DNA from 4 places in the Pantoea sp. Ae19-2 genome. Region 1 is predicted to be linked to each of the others. Evidence: predicted binding sites of a transcription regulator. Region 1 holds the regulator's gene; each other region holds the start of a gene.

Region 1 (5,489 bases):
CAGTATGAGTAAAAGCAGGCGTTGGATAACGTTGGGTCTGGCCTTGATTGCGCTGGTGCTTATTGGCTGGAATTTCACTAACCGGGATGGCGACAACAGCGCGCCGGTAGCGAATAATAATCAAACGCCAACCTACACCAGTGCTAACTCCCATACCGTAGTCTACAACCCGCAAGGTGGACTGGCTTACAAGCTGGTATCGGATAAAGTCACCTATTTCGAAGACAGCGGAATAAGCTGGTTTGATAATCCGGTGATGACCACCTATGACGAAAATAAAATGCCGACCTGGACGATACGCGCAGATAAAGCAAAGCTTACCAAAGATCGGATGCTGTATCTTTATGGCCATGTTGAGCTGAATGCTCTGGCTCAGGACTCCCAGCTTGAGCGTATTAAAACGGATAACGCTCAGGTCAATCTTGTCACTCAGGACGTCGCCTCTGACGACCAGGTGACGTTATATGGCCGCAGTTTTAACTCCACCGGTATGAAAATGCGCGGTAATTTACGGACAAAGAACGCCGAGTTAATCGAAAAGGTCAAAACTTCTTATGAAATTCAAAATGAACAAAAACAACATTAAGTTTTTACTGGCCAGCCTGCTGCTTGCAGCCAGCCTGCCTGCTCTGGCGCTGACCGGTGACTCGGACAAACCCGTGAATATTGACTCTGAGAATCAGTCTCTGGATCTGCAAGGCAATGTCGCGACCTTCACCGGTAACGTTATTGTCACCCAGGGATCGATCAAAATCACCGCGGATAAAGTGGTGGTCACGCGTCCGGGCGGCGACAGCAAAAAGACCATAGTTGATGCTTACGGTAATCCTGCCACCTTTTACCAGATGCAGGACAACGGCAAACCGGTTCAGGGCCATGCGTCCAAACTGCATTATGAGCTTGCCAATGACTTTGTTGAGCTGACCGGCAACGCCTACATTGAGCAACTGGACAGCAACATCAAAGGCGACCGCATCACCTATCTGGTAAAAGAGCAAAAAATGCAGGCTTACAGCCAGGGCCAGAGCAAGCGCGTAACGACCGTGCTGGTGCCGTCGCAGTTGCAGGATAAGCCCGCGTCAACCAACAGCGAAAAAAAGAGTAACTGATCACTATGGCCACATTAATCGCAGAAAACCTGGCAAAGGCTTATAAAGGCCGCCGCGTGGTTGAAGACGTCAGCCTGCAGGTAAAGTCCGGTGAAATCGTCGGGCTGCTGGGTCCAAACGGTGCGGGTAAAACGACCACCTTTTACATGGTGGTGGGCATTGTTCCGCGCGATGCGGGACGCATCATTATTGATGACGAAGATATCAGCATCCTGCCGCTTCATGCGCGTGCGCGCCGCGGCATTGGCTATCTGCCGCAGGAAGCCTCAATCTTTCGTCGCCTGAGCGTTTACGACAACCTGATGGCGGTCCTGCAAATTCGTGATGACTTAACCGAAGAGCAGCGACAGGATCGGGCTAACGAGCTAATGGAAGAGTTTCATATTGCTCATCTCCGCGACAATATGGGGCAATCGCTGTCGGGCGGTGAGCGCCGTCGCGTAGAAATTGCGCGTGCGCTGGCAGCGAATCCGAAATTTATCCTGCTGGATGAACCCTTTGCCGGGGTCGACCCGATTTCCGTTATCGACATTAAAAAAATCATTGAACACCTGCGTGACAGTGGCCTTGGTGTTCTCATCACCGACCACAACGTGCGAGAAACGCTGGCGGTCTGTGAACGCGCCTATATCGTCAGTCAGGGAAATCTGATTGCGCACGGTACGCCGAATGAAGTCCTTGCAGATGAGCAAGTTAAACGGGTTTATTTGGGTGAAGAGTTCAGACTCTGATAAGGTGTCGTTAATACTGATGTTTACCCGGGAATATCCATCCTGTCTATGAAGCAAGGTTTGCAACTCAGGCTCAGCCAACAACTGGCGATGACCCCACAACTGCAGCAGGCGATACGTCTACTGCAGCTCTCTACGCTCGAACTCCAGCAAGAGTTACAGCTGGCGCTGGAAAGCAATCCCCTGCTTGAGCAAACCGATCTGCACGATGAAATAGACGCGAAAGAGTATCAGGAAGGCGAAGCGGGACTGGATACCCGAGAAGCGCTGGAACAAAAGGATATGCCTGAAGAGCTGCCGCTTGACGCCACGTGGGACGAGATTTACACCGCAGGCACGCCTTCAGGAACCGGTACCGATTATCAGGATGACGAGCTGCCGATTTATCAGGGCGAAACCACACAGTCACTGCAGGACTATCTTATGTGGCAGGTCGAGTTAACGCCCTTCAGCGATAACGACCGTGCCATTGCGACCTCTATCGTCGATGCCATTGATGACACCGGTTATCTTACCGTTTCACTTGAAGAGATTCTCGACAGTATCGGTAACGACGAACTGGAAATCGACGAAGTCGAAGCCGTGTTAAAGCGCGTTCAGCGTTTCGATCCTGTCGGCGTCGGCGCGCGTGATTTGCGCGACTGCCTGCTGGTGCAGCTGTCGCAGTATGCGCCTGAAACGCCGATGCTGGCGGAAGCAAAATTGATCGTCAGCAGCCATCTCGATTTGCTGGCGAACCACGATTTCCGCAGCCTGATGCGCGTAACGCGTCTGAAAGAAGACGTACTGAAAGAGGCGATGCTGCTGATTCAGTCGCTCGATCCGCGCCCGGGTCAGTCGATTAACACCGGTGAACCCGAATACGTGATTCCCGATGTGCTGGTACGTAAAGTGACGACGCGCTGGACGGTCGAACTGAATACCGACAGCCTGCCCAGGTTGAAGATCAACCAGCAATATGCCGCCATGGGCGGAGCCGGACGCAACGACAGCGACAGTCAGTTTATCCGCAGTAATTTGCAGGAAGCCCGCTGGCTGATTAAAAGCCTTGAAAGCCGTAACGAGACATTGTTAAAAGTCTCCCGCTGTATTGTGGAACAGCAGCAGGCCTTTTTTGACCAGGGTGAAGAGTTTATGCGTCCTATGGTGCTGGCCGATATTGCCCAGGCGGTGGACATGCATGAATCGACGATTTCCCGCGTGACCACGCAAAAATACCTTCACAGCCCACGAGGCATTTTTGAACTGAAGTATTTTTTCTCCAGTCATGTTAATACTGAAGGTGGCGGAGAAGCGTCATCTACCGCTATTCGTGCGCTGGTGAAAAAATTAATCTCGGCGGAAAACCCCGCCAAGCCCTTGAGTGACAGTAAACTGACCTCCATGTTATCTGATCAAGGGATAATAGTGGCACGTCGAACCGTCGCTAAGTACCGCGAGTCTTTGTCCATACCGCCTTCAAATCAGCGTAAACAGCTGGTTTGACAGAAATGAGAAGGAAGACCTATGCAGCTGAACCTTACCGGGCAAAATGTTGAAATCACCGAACCCCTGCGTGAGTTCGTGACAACGAAATTTGCCAAACTGGAACATTACTTTGATCATATCAATCAGGTGTATGTTGTCCTGAAAGTTGAGAAGGTGACGCAGATTGCTGATGCAACCCTGCACGTCAACGGTGGCGAGCTGCACGCCACATCTGAAGCGGAAGATATGTATGCGGCAATTGACGGATTGATTGACAAGTTGACCCGTCAACTGACCAAATATAAAGACAAGCTAAAAAAACACTAACCTTCACGCTGGCAGGCGCGCCCGGCGCGCAAAGCTGAAAGGATGGGGCGGATTAACCGCCCCGTTTTGTCATCTGTGCCAGCGCCATTATTCCGCGACGTGATGTTTACGTACCGGGTTGATGGCTATGTGAACTCGCAAGTGAAACGACAATGAACAATGATTTAACACTGGAACTGAGCACGGTGCTTTCGCCAGACTGCACCCGCAGTAGCGTACACTGCCAAAGCAAAAAACGGGCGCTGGAGATTATCAGCGAACTGGCCGCTAAGCAGCTCAACCTGCCGCATCAAACGCTGTTTGAAGCGATCCTAACCCGTGAGCGCATGGGGAGCACCGGTATCGGTAACGGTATCGCGATCCCTCACGGCAAGCTGGAGGAAGATACTTTACGGGCCGTAGGCGTCTTTATCAGCCTGGAGCAACCCATCGCTTTTGATGCCGTGGATAACCAGCCTGTCGATCTGCTTTTTGCGCTACTGGTGCCGGCTGACCAGTGTAAAACCCATTTACATACGCTGTCGTTAGTGGCAAAACGACTGGCGGATAAAACGGTTTGCCGCCGCCTGCGTGCCGCGCAGAGCGATGAAGAACTGTATGCGATTATTACCGAAGCACAAACAGAGCAATAAAGCGCGTGATTTACCGGCGTAAGCCGGCTTTAAAACGGGAGAGAAGGTCATGGTGCTGATGATCGTCAGCGGTCGGTCAGGCTCGGGAAAGTCAGTGGCGCTTCGCGCGCTGGAAGACATGGGTTTTTACTGCGTTGATAACCTGCCAGTGGTGCTGTTGCCTCAACTGGCTGAATCACTGGTCGAGCGCAATATCTCTGCGGCCGTGAGTATTGACGTACGCAATATGCCCGAATCTCCTGAGATTTTTGAGACGGCGCTCAGCAGTTTGCCTTCAGCATTCTCACCGCAGTTGCTGTTTCTTGATGCCGATCGCAACACGTTGATCCGCCGTTACAGTGATACGCGCCGTCTGCATCCGTTATCCAGCAAGAATCTGTCGCTGGAAAGCGCGATTGACGAAGAGAGCGACCTGCTTGAACCGCTGCGTTCCCGTGCCGATCTGATTATTGATACTTCAGAGATGTCGGTACACGAACTGGCGGAGATGCTGCGTACCCGCTTGCTGGGTAAACGTGAGCGTGAGCTGACAATGGTGTTCGAATCGTTTGGCTTCAAGCACGGCATTCCCATTGATGCAGATTACGTTTTCGACGTGCGCTTTTTGCCTAACCCGCACTGGGATCCTAAATTACGTCCCATGACCGGTCTGGACAGGCCCGTGGCCGCGTTCCTCGATCGTCATACTGAAGTCCATAACTTCATATATCAGACGCGTAGCTATCTGGAACTCTGGTTGCCGATGCTGGAAACCAACAACCGTAGCTATCTTACCGTGGCAATTGGCTGTACTGGCGGCAAACATCGCTCCGTGTATATTGCCGAACAGCTGGCTGACTATTTCCGCTCCCGGGGTAAAAATGTACAGTCTCGTCATCGCACGCTGGAAAAACGCAAATCATGACCGTTAAGCAAACCGTGGAAATCAGAAATAAGCTCGGCATGCATGCACGTCCTGCTATGAAGCTGTTTGAACTGGTGCAGAGTTTCGATGCCGAAGTGCTGTTGCGTAACGAGAGCGGAACAGAGGCCGAAGCCAGCAGCGTTATCGCGTTGCTGATGCTGGATTCGGCCAAAGGCGGTCATATTGAGATCGAAGCCAGCGGTCCACAGGAAACGGAAGCCCTGGCCGCCGTCATTGAGCTGTTTGAAGCCGGATTCGACGAAGACTAACGTCAGTTCAGGTGATTGCGCTGCAGGAAGCCTTCGCCACCCAGCTGACG
Region 2 (5,489 bases), 900 kb from region 1:
CAGTTCCCCCGGTTCGCCTCATACAGCTATGTATTCACTGCATGATAGTGTGTCGGAACACACTGGGTTTCCCCATTCGGGTATCGCCGGTTATTGCGGTTCATATCACCTTACCGGCGCTTATCGCAGATTAGCACGCCCTTCATCGCCTCTGACTGCCAGGGCATCCACCGTGTACGCTTAGTCGCTTAACCTCACAACCCACAGGCGTTTTACGCTGCGTGTCGTGAGCTTTTGAGAGACTCGAACACATTGTCATCATTCTTTATTACGGAAGAATGCGACGCTGTGTCGTTTCAAATTTTCAGCTTGTTCCGGATTGTTAAAGAGCAATATCTTAAACATGACTCGCAAGTCATCTTTAAGATATGTGGGCAACACCTTTCACCTGTCACCAAGCAAGTGGCGTCCCCTAGGGGATTCGAACCCCTGTTACCGCCGTGAAAGGGCGGTGTCCTGGGCCTCTAGACGAAGGGGACGTGAAATACTTGTGCAACAGACACGGGTAGTTTCACGTGAAGGTGAGATTGTATAATCAGGCGACAATTAATATTGTTACCGCACCCCAACGCGTAGACGCTTTGCTCATTACTTTTCTATCAGACAATCTGTGTGAGCACTTCGCGGGAAGGTATCTTCAGGTAAGGAGGTGATCCAACCGCAGGTTCCCCTACGGTTACCTTGTTACGACTTCACCCCAGTCATGAATCACAAAGTGGTAAGCGCCCTCCCGAAGGTTAAGCTACCTACTTCTTTTGCAACCCACTCCCATGGTGTGACGGGCGGTGTGTACAAGGCCCGGGAACGTATTCACCGTGGCATTCTGATCCACGATTACTAGCGATTCCGACTTCACGGAGTCGAGTTGCAGACTCCGATCCGGACTACGACGCACTTTATGAGGTCCGCTTGCTCTCGCGAGGTCGCTTCTCTTTGTATGCGCCATTGTAGCACGTGTGTAGCCCTACTCGTAAGGGCCATGATGACTTGACGTCATCCCCACCTTCCTCCGGTTTATCACCGGCAGTCTCCTTTGAGTTCCCGACCGAATCGCTGGCAACAAAGGATAAGGGTTGCGCTCGTTGCGGGACTTAACCCAACATTTCACAACACGAGCTGACGACAGCCATGCAGCACCTGTCTCACGGTTCCCGAGGGCACTAAGGCATCTCTGCCAAATTCCGTGGATGTCAAGAGTAGGTAAGGTTCTTCGCGTTGCATCGAATTAAACCACATGCTCCACCGCTTGTGCGGGCCCCCGTCAATTCATTTGAGTTTTAACCTTGCGGCCGTACTCCCCAGGCGGTCGACTTAACGCGTTAGCTCCGGAAGCCACTCCTCAAGGGAACAACCTCCAAGTCGACATCGTTTACGGCGTGGACTACCAGGGTATCTAATCCTGTTTGCTCCCCACGCTTTCGCACCTGAGCGTCAGTCTTCGTCCAGGGGGCCGCCTTCGCCACCGGTATTCCTCCAGATCTCTACGCATTTCACCGCTACACCTGGAATTCTACCCCCCTCTACGAGACTCAAGCCTGCCAGTTTCAAATGCAGTTCCCAGGTTAAGCCCGGGGATTTCACATCTGACTTAACAGACCGCCTGCGTGCGCTTTACGCCCAGTAATTCCGATTAACGCTTGCACCCTCCGTATTACCGCGGCTGCTGGCACGGAGTTAGCCGGTGCTTCTTCTGCGGGTAACGTCAATCAATGCGGTTATTAACCACATCGCCTTCCTCCCCGCTGAAAGTACTTTACAACCCGAAGGCCTTCTTCATACACGCGGCATGGCTGCATCAGGCTTGCGCCCATTGTGCAATATTCCCCACTGCTGCCTCCCGTAGGAGTCTGGACCGTGTCTCAGTTCCAGTGTGGCTGGTCATCCTCTCAGACCAGCTAGGGATCGTCGCCTAGGTGGGCCGTTACCCCGCCTACTAGCTAATCCCATCTGGGTTCATCCGATAGTGAGAGGCCCGAAGGTCCCCCTCTTTGGTCTTGCGACGTTATGCGGTATTAGCCACCGTTTCCAGTGGTTATCCCCCTCTATCGGGCAGATCCCCAGACATTACTCACCCGTCCGCCACTCGTCACCCGAGAGCAAGCTCTCTGTGCTACCGTCCGACTTGCATGTGTTAGGCCTGCCGCCAGCGTTCAATCTGAGCCATGATCAAACTCTTCAATTTAAAGTTTGATTTGCTTAAACAAGTTAAGCGGTGCTCATCTGTAAAACGTCATAATGAATTTCATTATGTGTTCACTCGTGAGACTTGATATTTTTTACGTCCGGAGACGCTGATATCAATCCTGCGAGTGCCCACACAGATTGTCTGATAAATTGTTAAAGAGCAGTGCGAACAGCGGGTTAACCGTCTGTCGCGAGGTGGCGTATATTACGCTTTCCTCCTTCAGAGTCAACCTCTTTTTCAGAAGTTTTTCTCCGGCGGCTCAGTTGCCTGACCCTCTCAACACCGCATTCCGTAAGCCGTTGTGCCGTGTCGATGGAGGCGCATTATAGGGATCCGATTTAATTGCACAACCCTTTTTTTGGATCTTTTTACTGACTGCCGAGAAAACATTCATATTGATTAGATCACCAACGATCCGGCGCAAAATCCCCTTGCCAGTTGGTCACAATCGCATCAGGCTGCCGGTAAACACAGTAAAGGAGAGCACAATGACTGTAGCGTTACGTCCTTATAAACATCTCTTCCCGCAGTTGGGTCTGCGCGTCATGGTTGATCCCACCAGCGTTGTGGCGGGTGACGTAATCATGGAAGACGATGTCGGTATCTGGCCTCTGGTGGCTATTCGTGGTGATGTGAACCAGGTTCGCATCGGCGCCCGCACCAATATTCAGGATGGTAGCGTGCTGCATGTTACCCATAAGTCTGATGCTAATCCTGCAGGTTTCCCACTGGTGATCGGTGAGGATGTTACTGTCGGACATAAAGCCATGCTGCACGGTTGTACTATTGGCAATCGCGTACTGGTTGGAATGGGGTCAATTGTGCTGGATGGCGTGATTGTTGAGGATGACGTTCTGATTGGTGCCGGGAGCCTGGTTCCTCCCGGTAAGCGGCTGGAAAGTGGTTATCTTTATGTAGGCAGTCCGGTCAAACAGATCCGACCGCTGAATGAAAAAGAAATAGCAGGATTGCTCTACTCTGCCAGCAACTATGTCAGTTGGAAGAACGACTACCTGGCCGGCGACAGCCAGATCCATCCTTCATTATCGACCTGATCGTTACGGATACAGTCTTCCGCCTGATCTTCCAAATCCCAGCGATGGTCACGAAACAGTGCCATCGCATCCCCTTCCCCGAATTGTTGGTGTAAAGCCGTCACACTGATGGCACAGGTTAGCCCCATGCCATTGACCAAAACAGGGAAACAGACAGCCATTAATGTCGTATCCAGCGTTTCACGATCTGGAAACTGGATAGCCTGATTCACGACGACAGCTCCGCTTTCAATGACGCGATCACCGGCGCAATTTCCGGCATGATGCCATGCCATAAATGAAATGCATGCGCGGCTTGCCCCACCAGCATGCCTAATCCATCCGCAAGATGCGATGAACCCTGTTGTTGGCACCAGCGCAGAAAAGCGGTTAATCCGTTCTGATAAAACATGTCATAGCAGTGTAAATCAGCATGGATTAATGATGAGGGTAATGGCGGCACATCGCCATTAATGCCACTCGATGTCGCGTTAATCAGTAAATCAAATTGTTTACCACTCAGCGCATTAAATGAACATGCACTCACCGCCCCATACTGTCCGAACGCCTTTGCCATGCTTTGGGCACTCGCAGCCGTGCGGTTGACTAGCGTAATCGTCGTTCCCAGAGAAAGCAGAGGCAGGATAACGCCACGCGCTGCCCCACCAGCCCCCATCAGTAAGACACGATCGCCTGGTTTGATCATCGACAGACGCTGAAGATCGCTGACTAAACCAATGCCGTCCGTATTGTCGCCAAGAATCTGTCCGTCCGGGCACTTTTTCAACGTGTTAACCGCCCCCGAGGTAGAAGCCCGCTCGGTCAGTTGATCGGCATATTCCCAGGCCTGCTGCTTGAAAGGTAACGTGATATTTGCGCCCGCTCCGCCTTGGGCAAAAAACGTCGTAACCGCCTCGGGGAAACTATCCACAGGCGCTTCAATACGATCATATTGAAGGGTGATCCCCGTTTGTCTGGCAAAAGCCTGATGGATTTGCGGCGACTTACTGTGGCTTATTGGGTGACCAAAAACGGCAAAATGTGTCATCTGCTAACCCTGCCGTATCTGGTTGCCGCTGATGACGTCGCGGATCTCGGAGGGATTTAACCTGCCTCCCGTGTTCCCGTTGAGCACGGGGAACGCCGGACCAAACTGCCGTTTGACTTCATCTACTGTGCGACAGGGCGGCTGCCCTGAAAGATTCGCACTGGTTGACACCAGAGGCTTGCCAAACGCCCGGCACAACGCCTGAACGTCAGGATGATCGCTGACGCGAATAGCCAGAGAATCGAATTGTCCGGTTAACCAACGCGGCGTATGCGGTGCCGCAGGCACGACAAAGGTCACCGGGCCGGGCCAGCAGGCAAACATACGTTCACGCTGCATCGCCGTTAACACGTGATCGGAAACGTAGGGCATGAGCTGGCCATAATCGGCCGCTATCAGAATCAATCCTTTTTCCACGGGCCGCCGTTTCAACGCCAACAGCGCCATGACGGCCGATTCATTATCAGGATCGCAGCCCAGGCCGAATACCGCTTCTGTAGGGTAAGCAATGACTGCATGTTGCTTCAGATGGTTCACACAATCCTGGAGTGAGCCGGAAACTGGTTGATTTTGCATGATGATGTCTTACGTCTCTTCAATGATAGCTTTGCCACAACGTTTACTGGCGCAAAAAAGCCGGGTGCCTTGCGTGGTCTTTTTTTCAACTAAAAGTGGAAATTCACAATGCGGACAACGCCCGGCCACGGGTGTCAGGTTGACGGCAAACTGGCAGGCTGGATAGCGATCACAGGAATGAAACGTTTTACCAAAGCGCGATCGCCGCTGTACCAGTTTACCCTGCTGACACTGCGGGCAATCGAGAGTCGTCTCATCAGGTTTATCGATCGTTTCTGTGTAATCACATTCTGGATAATGGCTACAGCCAATGAACATACCAAAACGGCCCTGGCGTAATACTTTATCTGCGCCACATTGCGGGCAGGCGTGACCTTCCAGAACTTTCACAACGTGCCCGTCGGCCTGGTTGCCCAAGGGCCGAATGTAATCGCAGGCAGGGTAGTTTGCACAGCCCAAAAAAGGGCCGTGTTTTCCTGAACGTATAACAAGTTCTGCCCCGCAAGCGGGGCAGGGATCCTGTTTACGCACAGTGAAGAGTGCGGTTTTACTCATAACGATAATGCATCAGTGAAATTTAATGCAGCATACCTTCGTTGACGTCGAATAACAGTTCTTCCATTTGTTGGTAGGCATTTTCACATCC
Region 3 (5,489 bases), 520 kb from region 1:
CGGTCGTTTTCAGTCAGGTGACGTTTACGGATACGCACTGACTGAGGGGTCACTTCGACCAGTTCGTCATCATCAATGAACTCGATAGCCTGCTCAAGTGTCATTTTGATAGGTGGAACCAGCGTCGTCGCTTCGTCAGTACCGGAAGCACGCATGTTAGTCAGCTTCTTACCGGTCAGGCAGTTTACAGTCAGGTCGTTAGAACGACTGTGAATACCGATGATCTGGCCTTCATAAACTTCTGCACCGTGACCCAGGAACAGCTTGCCGCGATCCTGCAGACCGAACAGGGCGAACGCAACCGCTTTACCCTGACCGTTAGAGATCAGCACGCCGTTCTGACGCTGGCCCACTTCGCCCGCACGAATATCATCGTAGTGACTGAAGGTGGAGTACAGCAGACCGGTACCTGAGGTCATGGTCATAAATTCGTTACGGAAACCGATCAGGCCACGGCTTGGGATCACGTAGTCAAGACGTACGCGGCCCTTGCCATCTGGATCCATGTTTTTCAGGTCGCCTTTACGCTCGCCCATGGCTTGCATGACTGAACCCTGATGCGTTTCTTCGATATCCAGCGTCACGTTCTCGAAGGGCTCTTGCTTACGGCCTTCGAATTCGCGGAAGATAACTTTCGGACGGGATACCGCCAGTTCGAAACCTTCACGACGCATGTTCTCGATCAGAACAGACAGGTGCAGCTCACCACGGCCCGATACGCGGAACGCGTCAGCATCTTCGGTTTCTTCAACACGCAGTGCTACGTTGTGAACCAGTTCTTTGTTCAGACGCTCAAGGATCTGACGAGACGTCACGTACTTACCTTCTTTACCGCAGAACGGAGAGGTGTTGACGTTAAAGAACATGGTAACCGTTGGCTCATCCACGCTCAGTGCTGGCAGCGCCTGCACGTTCTGCGGATCACAAATGGTGTCAGAAATGTTCAGCTCGCCCAGACCGGTAATCGCAATGATATCGCCTGCTTCTGCCAGGTCGCTGTCAATACGCTCCAGGCCCAGGTGAGTCAGCACTTTACCGACTTTACCGTTACGGGTTTTACCTTCGCTATCAATGATAGTGACTTGCTGGTTAGGCTTCACTTTACCGCGCTTGATGCGGCCGATACCGATAACGCCCAGGTAGTTGTTGTAGTCCAGCTGAGAGATTTGCATCTGCAGCGGGGCATCCGCTTCAACCTGTGGAGGCGATACATGGTCGACAATAGCCTGATACAGCGGGGTCATATCGTCAGCCATGTCTGTGTGCTCAAGACCGGCAATACCATTCAGCGCCGAGGCGAAAATGATAGGGAAGTCGAGCTGCTCGTCAGTCGCATCCAGGTTAACGAACAGGTCAAATACCTGATCAACAACCCAATCAGGACGCGCGCCAGGACGGTCAACTTTGTTGATAACCACAATCGGCTTCAAACCATGCGCGAACGCTTTTTTGGTTACGAAGCGGGTTTGCGGCATAGGGCCATCCATCGCATCTACAACCAACAGTACCGAATCCACCATAGACATTACGCGTTCAACTTCACCACCGAAGTCGGCGTGTCCTGGGGTATCAACGATGTTGATACGGTAGTCGTTCCATTTAATGGCGGTATTTTTTGCGAGGATGGTAATCCCACGCTCTTTCTCCAAATCATTGGAGTCCATCACGCGCTCGGTGGCTTCAGTACGGGCATCGAAAGTACCGGACTGTTGCAGCAGTTTATCAACCAGGGTGGTCTTTCCATGGTCAACGTGCGCGATGATGGCGATGTTACGCAAATTTTCGATCACAGCTTTTTTGCCTCAGGCATTAGAAATAACGCGGTATTGTACACGGATTAAGCGGGAGACTGAACACGATCACACTTTTCACTGAAAGTTTATTGCATTGTCGCAAAATCGCACTAATAGGCGTGCAAAATTTGCACAGCGTCGATGTTTTGCACCAAAAAAGTGCTCACTTTCAACCCAACCGCACACAAACAGTGCAATGCAACTATCATGGTGCATGACCTTTATGACAAAAAGGTGCATGACAGCGCGATTTTGTGCAAAGAAATAAAGTTGGCACAGAATTCGCTTTGTATTATCCAGATGAAAACGATGTAAGACAACGGTTACAGAGCTGGTCAGGATCAGATTCAGGAAAGACAGTTAACAGTCGTCTATTCCGTAACCCGGTTCTCGCCATGTAGACAATGACCATTTCCAGGAGAGTTGAGTATGTCCGCTGAACACGTTCTCTCGATGATGAACGAGCATGAAGTTAAGTTTGTTGACCTGCGTTTTACCGATACCAAAGGTAAAGAACAGCACGTTACTATTCCGGCTCACCAGGTTAACGCTGACTTCTTCGAAGAAGGCAAGATGTTCGATGGCTCTTCCATCGGCGGCTGGAAAGGCATTAACGAATCAGACATGGTGCTGATGCCGGATGCAACCACGGCGGTAATGGATCCTTTCTTTGAAGATTCTACCCTGATCATTCGTTGCGACATTCTTGAGCCAGGCACCATGCAGGGCTATGACCGCGATCCACGTTCTATCGCTAAGCGCGCGGAAGATTACCTGCGTTCTTCAGGCATTGCGGATACCGTTCTGTTTGGCCCAGAGCCAGAGTTCTTCCTGTTTGACGATATTCGTTTTGGTTCTTCAACTTCGGGTTCTCATGTTGCTATCGACGATATCGAAGCAGCCTGGAACACCGGCAAAGAATACGAAGGCGGCAACAAAGGCCACCGTCCAGGCCTGAAAGGCGGTTACTTCCCGGTTCCACCGGTTGACTCATCACAGGACATCCGTTCTGCCATGTGTCTGACCATGGAGCAAATGGGTCTGGTTGTTGAAGCCCATCACCATGAAGTTGCAACAGCAGGTCAGAACGAAGTGGCTACTCGCTTCAATACCATGACCAAAAAAGCTGACGAAATTCAGATCTACAAATATGTCGTTCACAACGTGGCTCATGCCTACGGCAAAACGGCGACCTTTATGCCAAAACCGATGTTTGGTGATAATGGTTCCGGTATGCACTGCCATATGTCGCTGTCTAAAGGCGGTCAGAACCTGTTCTCTGGCGATAAGTACGGCGGCCTGTCTGAAATGGCGCTGTTCTACATTGGCGGCATCATCAAGCATGCTAAAGCTATTAACGCCCTGGCGAACCCAACCACCAACTCCTACAAGCGTCTGGTGCCGGGTTATGAAGCGCCGGTGATGCTGGCCTATTCAGCGCGTAACCGTTCAGCCTCAATCCGTATCCCGGTTGTTGCCAGCCCGAAAGCACGTCGTATTGAAGCGCGCTTCCCGGATCCAGCGGCTAACCCATACCTGGCGTTTACCGCACTGCTGATGGCGGGTCTTGATGGCATCATCAACAAGATCCATCCTGGCGATGCGATGGACAAAAACCTGTATGACCTGCCACCGGAAGAAGAAGCTGAAATTCCAAAAGTTGCAGGTTCACTGGAAGAAGCGCTGATTGCCCTGAACGAAGACCGCGAGTTCCTGACCCGTGGCGGCGTGTTCACTGATGACGCGATCGATGCCTATATCGAACTGCGTAAATCCGAAAACGATCGTGTGCGCATGACGCCGCACCCGGTTGAGTTCGAACTGTACTACAGCGTTTAATTTCAGAATAAGCAAATGGGTGCCGCAGACAGATCTTGCAAAGGCGGCACCGATAGTCTGAAACGTTTTTTTGTTGCCGTGGAAACTTTAGCCCATCTTCGGATGGGCTTTTTTCTCCGCGAATTCATCGTTCATTCGCTTTAATTCCGGCTTAAAGATTACAATGCACTAAATCAGTGCAGAGGAACGCTGTATGGCAACTGCCTCACTGCCCGATGCCGGGCAGATTCTCAATACCTTAATCAACAGTATTTTGTTGGTGGATAACGATTTGGTTATTCACTACGCCAACCCCGCGGCACAGCAATTACTGGCGCAAAGCTCGCGTAAATTATTCGGCACGCCGTTACCTGAACTGACCGGCTACTTTTCGCTGAATGTCGAGGTAATGCGCGAGAGTCTTGAGGCGGGCCAGGGCTTTACGGACAGTGAAGTTACCCTGGTGGTCGATGGTCGGGCACATATTATGTCGCTGACAGCGCAGCGCTTGCCTGATGGCCTGATTTTGCTGGAAATGGCGCCCATGGATAATCAACGTCGCCTGAGCCAGGAACAACTCCAGCATGCTCAGCAGGTTGCGGCACGCGATCTGGTGCGTGGGCTGGCTCATGAGATTAAAAATCCGTTAGGCGGACTGCGCGGTGCGGCCCAGCTGCTGTCTCGCGCCCTGCCCGATCCCGCGCTGAATGAATATACCAAAGTCATTATTGAACAGGCCGATCGCCTGCGGAATCTGGTGGATCGCTTATTAGGGCCGCAACAGCCCGGGATGCACATCACCCAGAGTATTCATCAGGTCGCCGAACGGGTGGTCAACCTGGTCTCGATGGAGCTGCCAGAAAATGTGTCTCTGGTCCGCGATTACGATCCCAGCCTGCCGGAGTTGCCCCACGATCCCGACCAGATTGAACAGGTACTGCTGAATGTGGTGCGTAATGCGCTGCAGGCGCTGGGCGAGGACGGTGGCACGATAGTCATTCGCACCCGTACCGCCTTTCAGCTGACGCTGCACGGTACGCGGTATCGCCTGGTCGCCCGTATTGATATCGAAGATGACGGTCCCGGCATTCCGGCTCAGCTTCAGGATACGCTGTTTTATCCGATGGTAAGCGGACGTGAAGGCGGAACCGGTTTAGGTCTTTCTATTGCCCGTAGCCTGATTGATCAGCATTCAGGAAAAATTGAGTTTAACAGTTGGCCAGGTCATACCGAATTTTCGGTTTACCTGCCTATTCGCCAGTGAGGTTTCTATGCAACGAGGGATAGTCTGGATCGTCGATGACGATAGCTCCATCCGCTGGGTGCTTGAACGCGCGCTCACTGGAGCCGGTTTGAGCTGTGCGACCTTTGACAGTGCGAACGACGTGCTGAACGCATTAGCGACAAAAACGCCGGACGTTTTATTGTCAGACATTCGTATGCCCGGAATGGACGGGCTGACGCTGCTAAAACAGATTAAACAGCGCCATCCCATGCTCCCGGTCATCATCATGACGGCGCACTCCGATCTGGATGCCGCGGTCAGTGCCTATCAGCAAGGGGCCTTTGATTATCTGCCCAAGCCGTTTGATATTGATGAGGCTGTTGCGCTGGTCGAGCGCGCCATCAGCCACTATCAGGAACAGCAGCAGCCACGTAATCAGCCTGTCAGCGGCCCGACCACCGATATTATCGGCGAAGCGCCCGCCATGCAGGATGTGTTTCGTATTATTGGCCGTCTCTCTCGCTCGTCGATCAGCGTCCTGATCAACGGGGAATCCGGTACGGGTAAAGAACTGGTTGCGCATGCGCTGCATCGCCACAGCCCTCGCAGCAAAGCGCCGTTTATTGCCCTGAATATGGCCGCGATTCCCAAGG
Region 4 (5,489 bases), 690 kb from region 1:
AAATGATTTTTAGCAGTGAATCTTCATTACAGCGTTTCACTCGCCGTATGTCTTTAATGTTGGCACAAAATCAAAAGTTTGCCTGGTCGGATGAAAGACCGAAAGTCTGATTGACGGAAACTGGTCGGATCTTTCACACTTAGGCAAATACTTATTATCAGGAAAGCGTCATGAGTCAGGCACTCGAAAATCTGCTTAATTTAATCCATTTGGAAAAAATCGAAGAAGGCCTCTTTCGCGGCCAGAGCGAAGATCTTGGCCTTCGTCAGGTCTTTGGCGGTCAGGTAGTGGGACAGGCACTTTTTGCGGCCAAACAGACCGTGCCGGAAGATCGCGTCATTCACTCATTCCACAGCTATTTTCTCCGGCCCGGCGACAGCCAGAAACCGATTATTTACGACGTGGAAAGCCTGCGTGACGGTAAAAGTTTTAGCGCCCGCCGGGTCAGCGCCATTCAAAATGGTCAGCCTATTTTTTATATGACGGCCTCTTTCCAGTCGCCGGAAAGCGGCTTTGAACATCAGAAACCCATGCCGCAGGTGAAAGGGCCTGATAATCTCCCCAACGAGCAGCAGATGGCGCAAAAAATGGCCCATATGCTGCCAGAAAAGCTGCGCGAGAAATTTATCGCCGAGCGTCCGCTGGAAATCCGCCCGGTGCAGATCCACAACCCGTTACGAGGCCACGTTGATAAACCGCAGCGTCAGGTGTGGATTCGGGCTAACGGCACCCTGCCCGACGATTTACGCATCCATCAGTATCTACTGGGCTACGCTTCCGACCTTAACTTTTTGCCCGTGGCGCTGCAGCCCCATGGCAAGGGCTTTCTGGAACCCGATATGCAGGTGGCAACGATTGACCACTCTATGTGGTTTCACCGTGAGCTGAATTTTAACGACTGGCTGCTCTACAGCGTGGAGAGCACCTCTGCATCGGGCGCGCGGGGCTTTGTACGCGGTGAGTTTTACAACCAGCAAGGGGAACTGGTGGCGTCAACGGTTCAGGAAGGTGTGATGCGCCAGCGCAGCGAATAGTAAAAAGGGGCGAAATCGCCCCTTTTCTCTTATCGTTACAGATGAATTAATGGTTGTATGCGTTCTCGCCATGGCTGTTGACGTCCAGGCCTTCGCGCTCCTGCTCTTCCGGCACGCGCAGCCCTACAATCATATCCGCCAGTTTAAAGCCAATGAAGGCCACCACGGCAGACCAGACGATAGTCACCCCTACGCTGAACAGCTGAACGGCAACCTGATGCCCCATAGTGACGCCTGGTGCATAGCCTACGCCGCCCAGAGAAGAGGACGCGAACACGCCCGTCAGGATACAGCCGATGATGCCACAGACGCCGTGAACGCCGAATACGTCACAAGGATCGTCAACCCGCAGCCATCTTTTCAGCGTTGTTACGCCCCAGATGCCCGCCAGACCACCGGCTAAACCGATAATTAACGCGCCACCGACGCCGACATAACCACAGGCTGGCGTAATGGCAACCAGACCCGCAATAAAACCAGAACAGGCACCTAACAGAGAAGGTTTACCACGCAGCGCCCACTCGCCGAAGGTCCATGCCAGCACAGCAGCGGCAGTCGCCACAACGGTATTCAGGAAAGCCAGTGCGGCAATTTCGTTAGCTGCCGACGCCGAGCCTGCGTTGAAGCCAAACCAGCCGACATACAGAATCGCGGTACCGGTAAAGACCATTGGCAGGTTGTGAGGTTTAAATGCCTCTTTGCCGAAGCCTGCACGTTTGCCCACCAGGTAAGCACCGACCAGCCCGGCAACCGCCGCGTTAATGTGCACAACCGTGCCGCCAGCAAAGTCCAGCGCGCCATCCTGAGCCAGTAAGCCGCCAGCCCAGACCATATGCGCGATAGGCAGATAAGCCAGCGTCAGCCATACCGCCACGAAAATCAGTACGGCTGAGAAACGAATACGTTCCGCAATGGCACCGACGATCAGCCCCACGGTAATACAGGCAAAGGACGCCTGGAAAGCCACATGGATGTATTGATAAAAGCTGCCCATTACCGCTGTCAGCGCAATGTTTTTCAGCATCACCCAGTTGAAGCTGCCAAAGAAAGCATTGCCTTCGCTAAAGGCCAGTGAGTAGCCATAAATCACCCACAGCACACATACCAGCGAAAAGGTGACCGCCACCTGAGTGAGCATAGAGAGCACGTTTTTACCGCGGATCAAGCCGCCGTAAAACAGCGCAATCCCGGGAATTGACATAAACAGCACCAGCGCAGTGCAAATCATCATAAAGGCGTTATCGGCTTTGTCTGCAACGGCAGGCGCAGCAGCCATTGCCAGCGACGGTAACAGTGCCAGGCTGGTGAGGCCCAACTTGGTCAGCATTTTATTCATTTTTTTTCCATCCCATCACATTACTGAGTCTTGTTTACAGTGCGGCTTCGTCGGTTTCGCCGGTACGTATGCGAATCACGCGCTGCAGTTCAGCAACGAAAATCTTGCCGTCGCCAATTTTTCCGGTGTAAGCCGATTTACTGATTACGTCCACCACTTCGTCCAGTTGGTCGTCTGCAATGGCGATATCAATTTTGACCTTGGGCAGAAAGTTCACGCTGTATTCCGCACCACGGTACAGTTCGGCGTGCCCTTTCTGACGTCCAAAACCTTTCACTTCGGAGACGGTCAGTCCCTGAATACCAATGGAGGATAATGCCTCTCGCACATCTTCCAGCTTGAACGGCTTAATTACGACGGTAACCAGCTTCATAGCCTCTCCTTAAGGAATTGAAATAAGTAAGTCTCATGGACACGCAGAGACTTAAGCAAAGGCTGTGCCAGATGTAAGTATTGTGCGAAATCCGTTATCAGGCCGCGACGGAATAAGGCTCAGGAAATGCTGAATATCGGTCTGGGAAAAACTGGGGGATTAATAAACGAAGCGGATGCACTCCTTTGGTGCTGTTACGCTCAAAGGCGTGCATCCTGACGGAACAATGGAGAAAAAGATGCGCAAAAAAGGTGCAATCACCCTGCGCTGACTAACGGTGCTGCCGATTCCAGTTCATCGCCAACCTGTTGCAACTGATACATTTGCCAGTAGCGCCCTTCCTCTGCCAGCAGCTGCTGGTGCGTGCCCTGCTCGACAACATGACCACGGTGCAGCACCAGTATGTTGTCTGCTTCGGTAATGGTGGAAAGACGGTGGGCGATAACCACCAGCGTCGTATGCTGACGCAGGGTGCGCAGCGTGTGCTGAATGGCCTGCTCTGTACCGGAATCGATATTTGCGGTGGCTTCATCAAGGATGAGAATCTGCGGCAGTTGTACCAGTACGCGTGCCAGCGCCAGTAATTGCTTTTGCCCTACCGACAGGTTATTCCCCTGTTCGCCCAGTCGGGTATGAATACCAGCAGGCAATGCCCGGGCCAGCGGCGCCAGCTGTACCTGCTCCAGCGCCGTCCACACGGCTTCTTCGCTGATATCCCGACCCAGCCGCACGTTGGCCAGCAGCGTGTCGGCCAGTACGACCGGATCCTGCTGTACCATCGCGATGCTGCGTCGTAGCGCCTGGTGGGAATATTGCCCCAACGGACGATCGTCCAGACGGACTTCACCGCGCGTCACCGGATAGTAGCCCATTAACAGGTTTGCCAGCGTGCTCTTGCCGCTGCCGGTATGACCGACCAGAGCGACAAAGCCGCGTGAAGGCACATCCAGCGAGATGTTGCTTAGCACGTCCCGATCATCGCGATAGGCAAAGCTCAGGTTATCCAGCGTAATGCGTCCGGACGCCATGGGTCGATCGCTGTCACCATAGTGCTGCTGGGGCGCATCCATCAGTTCAAAAATACGCTCGCCCGCGACAACTGCCTGCTGCAACATCGACTGCTGCGTAGTGAGTTCGATTAAGGGCTCGTTAAGCCGTCCCAGATAGGTGATAAACGCGTACAGCACCCCGACTTCGAAAACGCCGGGCATTGAGAAACTGAATAACAGCAGCAGCCCGCACAGCACCAGCGCCGAAAACAGGCTTAAAAGCGGCCGTAACAGGAAGCCATCGAGCCGCAGGGTTTCCATGCGCGCCAGATAGTGAGAGCGGCTGGCTTCCCCCATGCGTTCGCCAAAACGTGCCTGCTGGCGGAACTGCTGAATCACGCTCATCCCGCTAATCACTTCGTTAAAACCGTTGTTGATATCGGCCAGATAGCTGCGAACGCGACGCGCTATCGGTGTACTGAAGCGCTGATAAATCAGCATGACGATGAGCACCATAGGGAAAATCAACATCGCCACCAGCGCCATGCGCCAGTCCAGGCTGAACATGGCCACCATCATTGCGCCCACCAGCGCGGCGCTGCGCAGGACCGTCGCGACAACGGTCACATACAGATCCCGGACGACTTCCGTGTCGTTGGTGACCCGGGAAATCAACTGCCCCACCGGCTGGGTATCAAACGCAGCGAGTGGCTGACGCAGCGCCGCGTTCATGGCATCGGTGCGTAAACGCTGCACCACGCCAATCGCGGCCTGGTTAAACAGTAACGCCTGCCCGTAATGCAGGGCGGCGGCCAGCAGCTGCAGCAGAATAAAACTCACGACCAGTCCTGCCACGATGCCCCAGGGCATTTGATGCTTTGCCACCAGATTATCGATGAAATAACTCACCAGAACCGGGCCGGTGACTTCGGCGGCGGCGGCAATCCAGAGCATCAACACGGCCAGCGACAGCGATTTGCGCCACGGTTTACCGTAGCTCAGCAGGCGTTTAAGTGTTGGCCACATACGTTGTGACTTAGCCATGCGGCACTCCTTTTTCCGTTTCATCATCATCCAGTGCGGCTTCCAGTTGCTGATAGCGATACATATCCCGATACCAGCCCGCCGCGTTGGTCAGAGCAGCGTGGTCGCCTCGCTGCGCCACGGTGCCCTGATGCAGCACCAGAATCTCACTGGCTTCCGTGAGTGCCGACAGGCGGTGGGCGCTGATGATCAACGTGCGCCCTTTGCCCCACAGGCGCAGATTATGCAAAATTTCGTGTTCTGTGCGTCCGTCCACGGCCGACAGCGCATCGTCCAGAACCAGGATCTCCGCATCAAGCAGCAGGGCACGGGCGATTGAAATACGCTGTTTCTGACCGCCGGACAGCATGACTCCGCGCTCCCCGACTTCGGTTTCGTAGCCTTGCGGCAGGCGTAAGATATCGTCATGGACGCAGGCCATTTTTGCCGCCTGCTCAATATCCTCCTGACTGGCATCCGGCCTGCCCAGCGCAATGTTATTGGCCACGCTGTCGGAAAACAGAAACGGCGTCTGACTGACGACGGCGAGACGGCTGCGCCAGCTGTCCAGCCGCAGCTGTGGCAGCGGGATGGAATGGTAGCGGATATCCCCCTGCTGAATATCGAAGTGACGCTGAATCAAACTCAGCAAGGTCGTTTTACCACTGCCGGTCGGGCCGCACAGGCCCAGCATATCGCCCGGCTTGAGTTGAAATTCAACCTGGCTCAGTATC

The links. Region 1 encodes sigma-54, which starts transcription at its own class of promoters, with help from an activator protein. Its sites were predicted from a motif close to GTTGGCACANNTTTCGCTNT; they were not measured.
Region 2: the regulator sigma-54 is predicted to act here: its motif matches at 2,379-2,398, upstream of AAIE03_RS20090 (gamma carbonic anhydrase family protein).
Region 3: the regulator sigma-54 is predicted to act here: its motif matches at 2,063-2,082, upstream of glnA (glutamate--ammonia ligase).
Region 4: the regulator sigma-54 is predicted to act here: its motif matches at 2,796-2,815, upstream of glnK (P-II family nitrogen regulator).

What each region holds. Positions count from the first base shown of each region.
Region 1 covers NZ_JBCHWE010000001.1:3,451,570-3,457,058, forward strand. Annotated here, with positions in the region: gene kdsC (3-deoxy-manno-octulosonate-8-phosphatase KdsC) at 1-8, shown strand, start outside; gene lptC (LPS export ABC transporter periplasmic protein LptC) at 5-586, shown strand; gene lptA (lipopolysaccharide ABC transporter substrate-binding protein LptA) at 555-1,109, shown strand; gene lptB (LPS export ABC transporter ATP-binding protein) at 1,115-1,840, shown strand; gene rpoN (RNA polymerase factor sigma-54) at 1,889-3,325, shown strand; gene hpf (ribosome hibernation promoting factor) at 3,347-3,634, shown strand; gene ptsN (PTS IIA-like nitrogen regulatory protein PtsN) at 3,787-4,266, shown strand; gene rapZ (RNase adapter RapZ) at 4,316-5,170, shown strand; gene npr (PTS phosphocarrier protein NPr) at 5,167-5,439, shown strand; gene mtgA (monofunctional biosynthetic peptidoglycan transglycosylase) at 5,442-5,489, opposite strand, start outside.
Region 2 covers NZ_JBCHWE010000001.1:4,346,786-4,352,274, reverse strand. Annotated here, with positions in the region: rRNA gene AAIE03_RS20105 (23S ribosomal RNA) at 1-194, opposite strand, end outside; tRNA gene AAIE03_RS20100 (tRNA-Glu) at 404-479, opposite strand; rRNA gene AAIE03_RS20095 (16S ribosomal RNA) at 643-2,182, opposite strand; gene AAIE03_RS20090 (gamma carbonic anhydrase family protein) at 2,674-3,240, shown strand; gene AAIE03_RS20085 (DUF1488 family protein) at 3,195-3,452, opposite strand; gene aroE (shikimate dehydrogenase) at 3,449-4,267, opposite strand; gene tsaC (L-threonylcarbamoyladenylate synthase type 1 TsaC) at 4,271-4,843, opposite strand; gene AAIE03_RS20070 (DNA topoisomerase family protein) at 4,853-5,398, opposite strand; gene smg (DUF494 family protein Smg) at 5,421-5,489, opposite strand, start outside.
Region 3 covers NZ_JBCHWE010000001.1:3,972,822-3,978,310, reverse strand. Annotated here, with positions in the region: gene typA (ribosome-dependent GTPase TypA) at 1-1,790, opposite strand, end outside; gene glnA (glutamate--ammonia ligase) at 2,223-3,632, shown strand; gene glnL (nitrogen regulation protein NR(II)) at 3,826-4,875, shown strand; gene glnG (nitrogen regulation protein NR(I)) at 4,883-5,489, shown strand, end outside.
Region 4 covers NZ_JBCHWE010000001.1:2,758,661-2,764,149, forward strand. Annotated here, with positions in the region: gene tesB (acyl-CoA thioesterase II) at 171-1,034, shown strand; gene amtB (ammonium transporter AmtB) at 1,081-2,370, opposite strand; gene glnK (P-II family nitrogen regulator) at 2,405-2,743, opposite strand; gene AAIE03_RS12865 (SmdB family multidrug efflux ABC transporter permease/ATP-binding protein) at 3,001-4,776, opposite strand; gene AAIE03_RS12870 (SmdA family multidrug ABC transporter permease/ATP-binding protein) at 4,769-5,489, opposite strand, start outside.